DNA from 2 places in the Eubacterium sp. AM05-23 genome. Region 1 is predicted to be linked to the other one. Evidence: riboswitches for the same ligand, from Rfam matches in the RefSeq annotation. Region 1 holds a riboswitch; the other holds the start of a gene.
What was found. Region 1 has a riboswitch for molybdenum cofactor ahead of DW091_RS01970 (ABC transporter substrate-binding protein). Riboswitches for the same ligand answer to the same signal wherever they lie in the genome.
Positions count from the first base shown of each region.

Region 2: linked by a shared signal. The riboswitch ahead of DW091_RS16760 (ABC transporter substrate-binding protein) and the one ahead of DW091_RS01970 (ABC transporter substrate-binding protein) in region 1 are both predicted to bind molybdenum cofactor.

Region 1 covers NZ_QUDF01000001.1:433,690-437,744, reverse strand. Annotated here, with positions in the region: gene DW091_RS01975 (iron ABC transporter permease) at 1-138, opposite strand, end outside; gene DW091_RS01970 (ABC transporter substrate-binding protein) at 263-1,360, opposite strand; molybdenum cofactor riboswitch at 1,440-1,557, opposite strand; gene DW091_RS01965 (class I SAM-dependent methyltransferase) at 1,558-2,400, opposite strand; gene DW091_RS01960 (flavoprotein) at 2,540-3,076, opposite strand; gene DW091_RS01955 (formate/nitrite transporter family protein) at 3,212-3,994, opposite strand.
Region 2 covers NZ_QUDF01000014.1:40,043-44,097, reverse strand. Annotated here, with positions in the region: gene gpmA (2,3-diphosphoglycerate-dependent phosphoglycerate mutase) at 1-283, opposite strand, end outside; gene DW091_RS16765 (hypothetical protein) at 524-1,438, shown strand; molybdenum cofactor riboswitch at 1,531-1,666, shown strand; gene DW091_RS16760 (ABC transporter substrate-binding protein) at 1,658-2,698, shown strand; gene DW091_RS16755 (iron ABC transporter permease) at 2,763-3,770, shown strand; gene DW091_RS16750 (ABC transporter ATP-binding protein) at 3,770-4,055, shown strand, end outside.

The DNA.
Region 1 (4,055 bases):
TGACAGCAGTATTTTGACAGCTTGTATTACCGGAACATGATAACGCCCTACGCACAGTGCTGTTAAAATAAGGGCGATAACAATAATCGCTGCCAGTGCCAAAACCAAGCCCAGCGGCCTGTCTTCCGGATTTTTCACCCTATTTTCTTTTATATCTCTCGCCATACAATTTTGTCCTTTTATTTTCAAAAAAGCCGCCGGGCAATCGGCGGCTTTGACTGTTTATTCTTTCACATTATTTCTTTATGCCCCTTAATCCGGCTTAGCGTCCGTCCGGAGCATTTTTGCCAGCTAAAATCGCATCCGCATATTCATCTGAAAGATCATAGCCTAAATAATCTTTGTAGAAGGAAATGGTTTCCTTCTTCATGTCGATGTCTTCAAATTTATCAGGGTATAAGGTTTTAGCTGCCCAAAGCACCTGCAGTGCAGACTCAGAGCCAAAACGGTCCCACTGGAAGGTTCCCTGTGGGTTACGGTAAACCTTACCGTCCTGAACTGCTTTCAGGTTTGCCAGTGAGGCGTCGCTCATCAGGGCGTCATAGGCATCTGCCTGTCCTGTTCCGCCCACAATGATTACATCCGGGTTAATACTGAGGAACTGCTCTGGTGTAATCTCCTTGCTCATTCCCTGAAGAATCCCATCAGTGGATAATTTACCACCAGCCATAGTCAGCCATTCTTCCTGCATTGTACCGTTTCCGGTGGTTTTGTAAGGGCTTGTGCCGCTCTGTCCATCGACATAGTGTACAACTGGCTTGTCTTCATCTTTTACGTCTTTTAAGCGGTCCTGAACCAGCTTAATGTTTTTTTCCAGATATTCAACATATTTGTCTGCCCGTTCCTTTTCACTGGTTCCCAGGGCCTCGCCGGTTTTTAAGACAGATTCTTTTAAACCGTCATAATTATTGAACATCATACACGCAGCATTAAGTCCGGCAGCGCGGTAGGCTTCGGCATCCTCATCACTGGAGGTAATGACCAGATCCGGCTTCAGGTTTAACAGTTCTTCAGCGGTCACGTCGCCATTTCCACCAACAGTCTGTTTTTCCATAATGGCTGGATTAACGATCTGCATCCAGGTAAAGCTTGGTTTTTGCAAAGTGGCCATGTAGGCGGTCTGTTTGTCCTGCGCTCCAAGCGCAATCATAATCTGATTGCTCGATGGCCAGAGGTTAATGACCGATTTCACTTCTGCCGGAACTGTTACCTCCGCACCTGACATATCGGTAATGGTGCGGTCTCCCGCCGCATTGTCCGACTTCGCTGTGTCACTGTTATTTTGTGAACAGCCAGCTGCGGTAAAGCTGAGAAGTACCAGCACTAGTAGTACAGATAGGGCTTTTTTAAATTTTTTCATTTCTCACATCTCCTTCTTTCCCTATAATTTAATATATACAAAACGGGCATATCCCGTTTAAGAATATGCCCGTTTAGTATCAAACAGCTCAATGCATTCTTCTCAAATACGGAAAGCGCAGGCGTTTCCCCCTACACTCATCGGTCCGCAGCCATGGGACTTCCTTTAGGCCTGTGGACTCGAATGCATATTTAATTTTACAACTCCAGTTTTCCCGGTTTCCACCACATGACGTAGGTCTCGGTCTCTCGCCGGAAGGATACACCGCCTCCCGGTAAATCCGTAAGCCACTTATCCACGTTTTTTCTGAAAATTTCTTCCCGGTCCTCCGGTACCGGATGCAGGATTCTCAGATCATTATATGCCTCTTCCCGGCTTTCATAATCGCAGTGGAAGCCATCTGTCACAACTTTAACATTTGGGTTTACACCCATATCATAAAGCAGATTGAAATTCACATTATATCCAAGAAGACGGTTCATTGGAGGCATGGGCTTCAATGTATCGTCCACGCCATAAAACAAAGCGTCATGCACTTCCTTCAAACTGGGGCTTTTGGTCCAGCAGAGAATAAAGACATACTTGTTTGCCAATGCGTTCAGCTTTATAAGATCGACAAGGGCTGTCGTCCGTGACGCAATGACAATATCGTGCTTTTCGACATTCTCGCCAGGCTTCACATCATCCCAATTCAAAAGCCTGGTGGTCAGATTTGACACTCCGGCAGCGTCGGCGTTTTCCCTGCACTTTTCAAGCATTTGCTGCGCCACATCCAGGCTGGTAACACTTTTAGCCATACTGGCGACCGGCACTGAGAGCCTCCCAGGTCCGCATCCTATGTCTAATACCGTGTCTTTCTCTGTAATAATCATAGCATCCAGCTGATTCTGAGTGTACTCTCTTTCCAGCTGCGCCATTTTATTATACATTTGGGCAACCGCACCCCACATTTTAGCAGGGTCAGTATCCATAGGGCCTGCCTTGGCTGCCGGGCGGTTCAATTCTGAAATTGCCGCCCAGTTTACTAAACCATTCATCATTTCACCACATTTCACTGTTTTTTTCGATCTTTATTAAGTCTTCTTTGAAAACAATTACCTTTTAATTCTATCGCCTTTTTTTCAAATTGTCCATACAGTTTCCACTAAAGACAATTTTTTACCCTACTTTTTCAATTTTTTAAACTTCTGTCATTTTCTCCAACGCCTTAATGATCGTTTTGAAAATCTGGTCGTTAGACGGCATACGGTTGGGTGCTCTGTCTCCCTCACTCTCAACAAAAATACATCCATCTTCTTTTAAAGTCCGAATATTACGCTGTACACTGGGCTTGCCGTACATCATCGGATTGATATTATTGGCAAACACAATAGGGGCTGTGGTGGATAAAATAGTCGTAGTCAGTAAATTGTCAGCGATGCCGTTGGCCGCTTTGCCAATGGTATTGGCTGAAGCCGGAGCAATCAACAGTAAATCAGACTGGTCTGAGGTTTTGTGGTCAGGGTCCCATACCTTTGGCTCTTCAAACTGGTCGATTTCAACCGGATTCCCTGAGGCGCGCCGCAGCGGAAGCGGCGTAATAAAATTAAGGGCATTCGGGGTCAGGATAACCTTTACCTCTGCTTTTTCATTTCGCAGCATCCGGATAAGCCCGGGAATCTGGTCAACCGGGGTGCATGCCGTAATCCCAATGGTTATGTTTTTTCCAATCAACATTTTTCTTTTCTCCTGTAAACATTTAAATTTTCTCATTTATTATAGCACAAATAAAACCGAAGACGTAAGACGTTCTCAATTTTATATAAAAGCACCCTTTCTGATGCGAAAAAGTGCTTTTTTTATTATTCTCATTTACTCTTTATTTTTACGAAGGTATGCATAATTGTAAACACAAGGGACGATTATGGCGCCACCGATAATATTGCCGAGGGTAACAGGCAGCAGATTGTCAATAAACATCTGACCCCAGCTGACATCTGCCCCCAGGAAAATTCCAAGCGGAATATAAGTCATATTGGCAACGCTGTGTTCAAAACCCGCAAAAACGAAAAGCATAATCGGAAACCAGATCGCAAAAATTTTACCAATCATATCCTTTGACCCGGCCTGCATCCAGCACGCTAAAACAACTAACATATTACATAGAATCCCGCGGATAAGCGCTGCTGAAAAAGGCATCCCAACCTTTGCCTGTGCAACAGCCATCGCTTTGTCCAGCACTGCGTCTGCATAAAGGCCGCTTTTTGCCAAAACAAAAGCTAAAAGGATCGAGCCGATCAGATTGCCGATATAAACTACGACCCAGTTTGTCAGCATACCCTTGACGGTAATTTTTTTATCCATCAGAGCCAGTGTCATCAGGTTGTTGCCCGTAAACAGCTCCGCACCGCATAATATAACCATCATCAAGCCTGCCGGGAAAACCGAAGCGCCGATAAACTTAGCGATCATGGCCTCGCCCAGTGCGCCTTTGCCAATGCCTGTGGCCAGCAAAAAGCCATGGGCGCCAAAACCAATAAAAATACCCGCAAAAATGCCGAGAACCAGCATCTTACCGATGGAGAGGGAGGCTTTTTTCACACCATTCCCAACCCATACTTCTCCAATCTCTGCCGGAGAAAGAAAACCATTCATTTCACACACCTCCTGAATGCTTATTGTAAAATTATAACATAACTTAAAACTTTAATAAAAT
Region 2 (4,055 bases), on a different contig from region 1:
GCCCTTGCAAGGCGCCATAATGGCGTTCGTTAAGCTTCCAGTCCTTTATGACTGGCAGCCAGGCCCGGTCCATGGTATCCAAAACCACGTTTAAGGTATCCACCGCTCGTTTTAAAAAAGAGGTGTAACAGATATCAAAATCGTAGTCCTTTCCTTTTAGCATATTGCCAGCGTCTGCGGCTTCTTTAATACCTTTATTCGATAAAATTACGTCCGTCCATCCTGTAAACAGGTTCAGGCGGTTCCATTCACTTTCACCATGTCTTAAAAGTACAAGCTTCATCTTTATCATCTCCAGTTCTTTTAAAATTTTATACCCAAAAATCTCTGGAAATTGCATATTTTTCAAAAATGATTCTTTTTTATACCCAATTATTTTTTACAACTAAGATTCATTCTCATCTTTATCTAAATTTTACTTTAGAATCAAGTTGAAGTCCCTGCTGTTATCAACTATAATTGACATACAGGCAATAAAACACCTGTTTGATGATAATAATATCTGAGAGGGAGAGCTAATATTATGAGATTAATTACCCGTTCTGATTTCGACGGCCTTGTCTGTGGCGCGCTGCTCAAGGAAGCCGGAATCATTGACCACTGGAAATTTGCCCATCCTAAAGACTTGCAGGATGGCCTGGTAGAGGTCAACGAAGATGACTGTCTGGCAAATGTCCCTTTTGTGGAGGGCTGCGGCCTTTGGTTTGACCATCATTCCAGTGAGTTTGAGCGCAATCAGCTTGAAGGCAAATATAAAGGTGAAAGCCGTATCACGCCATCCTGTGCGAGAATCATTTACGAATACTATGGCGGTGAGGAACGCTTTTCACATTTCAATGAAATGCTGGCCGCCGTCGACAAGGTGGACTCTGGCAATTTGACTATTGATGAAATTCAAAACCCGGAAGGCTGGATATTGATCGGTTTTCTGATGGACCCCAGAACCGGGCTTGGACGCTGGCGTAATTTTACCATCTCCAACTACCAGCTGATGGAAAAACTTATTGATGCCTGCCGTACCATGTCCACTGATGAGATTCTAAACCTTTCCGACGTTCAGGAGCGTATCGAAGTTTATTTTGAGCAAACCGCCAAGTTTAAGGAAATGGTAAACAAATATACCCGAACCGACGGCGATGTCATCATCTCTGATCTGCGCGGCGTCGACCCTATTTATACGGGGAACCGTTTTCTTATTTACAGTATGTATCCAAAGCAGAATATTTCTGCCTGGATTGTCAGCGGCAAAGGTGGTCTGGGCTGTTCTGTGGCTGTTGGTTATTCGGTCTTAAACCGGACTTCCAACATTGACGTTGGCAGTTTAATGCTGAAATATGGCGGTGGCGGCCATAAGGCTGTCGGCACCTGTCAGTTTAAAGACGAGGAAATTGAAGCGAAGCTCCCTAAGCTGCTGGATGAGCTTGTGAATCCTCAATAAAAATCATCCATCTGCAACCCCGCTTCTGTCACAGGGAGCGGGGAGTTTTATTTTTCTTCTTTAAAACGTTATCAAACCGTGCTATAATGAATTTATATAACAAGCTCTGATGGACTTAACCTAAAAACGGATTGCCCAAAATAATTTGTTCATGGTTTTGCCACGATAGGGTACTGTTGGAAACGGCTTTACCTTCTGTATTTGAAAAGGAGTAAAAAAATGAGAAAAAAACTACTGTGCATGATTCTGGTCCTTACTTTAATTTTAAGTATGACTGCCTGCAGCCCAAAGCAGGAGGACTCGTCAGACAAAGCATCCGGCGAGATTAAAGTCACAGACGCCATCGGACGCGAGGTGACGCTTCCTGCACCAGCGACGAAGGTGGTGGGAACACACAATCCATCCTTAAATACTGCGGTTGTCATTGGCGGCGGTGGCAAATACATTGTCGGATTTGGAAATAAAGATATGGCCCGTGGCCTGTACGAGGAAGTAATCGACGGATATGACGACCTGCCGCAAATCGGTAAGGCCAAGGATATCAATATGGAAACAGTTATGGAGTTGGGCGCAGACCTCGCTATTCTGCCTGAACGTTTCGCCAATCAAGCCGACCAGTTCGCCGAAGTCAACGTCCCGGCAGTTGTTGCTCTCCCCAATGATGAAAGCTTTGACACAGTCACCAACTCTCTGAAAATTATCGGAAAGGCTCTGGGTGAGGACAAACGCGCGGAAGAAATCACTTCCTTTATCGACGATAAAATCGCCGATGTCAGCAAAAAGGTGGGTTCAGCCTCTGAAAAACCGTCCATTTTATTTTTAGGCGGTTCCAGCCCTCTCACCGTTGCGCCCGACGCCATGATTCAGACCTATATTATCGAAAAGGCTGGCGGTACTAACGCAGTCAGCGGGGTCGATAAAAAAGGGGAGTTCGCCGATGTGAGCATTGAACAGATTGTCGGCTGGAATCCCGATATTATCTGGATACCCTCCTATGCTAAATACAAGGCCGACGATCTTCTGAACGACCCAGCCTGGAGCAGCATTAAAGCCGTACAGGATAAAGCCGTTTATGTCTTTCCATCCTCTCTGGAGCCGTGGGACTACCCCACCGCCTCCTCTGTACTGGGAGTCTGCTGGGCAGCTAATAATCTTCACGGTGATCTTTACAGCTCAGATGATTTTATGAAGGATGTCGATGCCTTCTATCAGATGGTCTACGGCAAAACCTTTACCAAGGAACAGCTTGGGCTTCAATAAGCATTGAAGTCTTCCGGGCTGGCGGGCTGTGCAATTGCCTGCCGGCCCTTTCATTTTATCTGCTATGAAGAACACAAAACATCGACATCTCATTATTGTACTGAGCACCATATTGCTCTCGCTCATGGTTATCGCCTGCTGCGTTGGGCGTTATACAGTTAACCCTCAGGATATGCTTTATGCCATCCAGACTAAAATGACAGGCGAGCCGGGGAATCTGGCCATGGAAAACGTCTTTTTTGTCATTCGGCTGCCCCGTGTCATTGCCGCAGTCAGCATTGGTGCGGTGCTTTCACTCTGCGGCGCGGTCTATCAGGGCATTTTTAAAAACCCACTGGTATCGCCGGACTTGCTCGGTGTCTCCAAGGGCGCCTGTGTAGGCGCGGCTTTTTCAATCCTGCTGGGCGGCGGTATGCTTGCGCGTCAGCTGTCTGCTTTTGCCTTCGGCATCATCGCCATGCTTATGACCATGACCTTTCCAAAGCTCCTGCGCAACCAGAGCAACCTTGTTCTGGTGCTTGCCGGTATTATCACCAGCGGCTTTATGGACTCAATTCTTGGACTTATGAAATTCACTTCTGAAAATGATACGGATCTCGCCGCCATTGTTTTCTGGCAAATGGGCAGTCTGGCCTCCATAAAGGTTCATGAAATTCTTTCTGTGCTGCCTGTGTTCGCTGTTGGCGCGTTTATCTTGCTGAGCCTCTCCTTTCGGATCAACATCCTTTCCTTTGGCGATATTGAAGCCCAGAGCCTTGGGGTTAACGTTAAAAAAATCCGATGGATCATCATCCTGATCGCCAGCCTGCTGACAGCCAGTGCGGTCTGTATCAGCGGAACCATTGCCTGGATTGGGCTGATCATGCCCCATCTCGCAAGGATGCTGGCCGGCTCCGACCATATTAAATCTCTCCCGGTAACCATGCTGATGGGTGGTATTTTTCTTCTTCTCATTGATACCATCGCCCGGACCGCCACCTCTCTGGAAATTCCGCTTTCGGTTTTGACAGGACTCATCGGCGCGCCCTTCTTTGCCTGGCTTTTATACCGGCAGAAAGCAAAGGTAAGCTGATGAAGATACAAATTGAAAAGTTGTCCTTCTCCTATGATGAAGCCGCTCCTCTGCTAAAAAGTATTGACTTTACCCTTAACGCTGGGCGGGTAATATCCATTCTGGGACCAAACGGAGCGGGGAAAACAACGCTGCTCAACTGTATTGCAGGCCTTTTTAAGCCCAGGGAGGGTAATATCCTGATTGACGGAAAGAACATGGAGACGCTCTCCCACCGGGAGGTTGCCAGAATAATCGGCTATGTGCCACAGATCATTGTCCCTGCCTTTTCCTATTCTGTTTTAG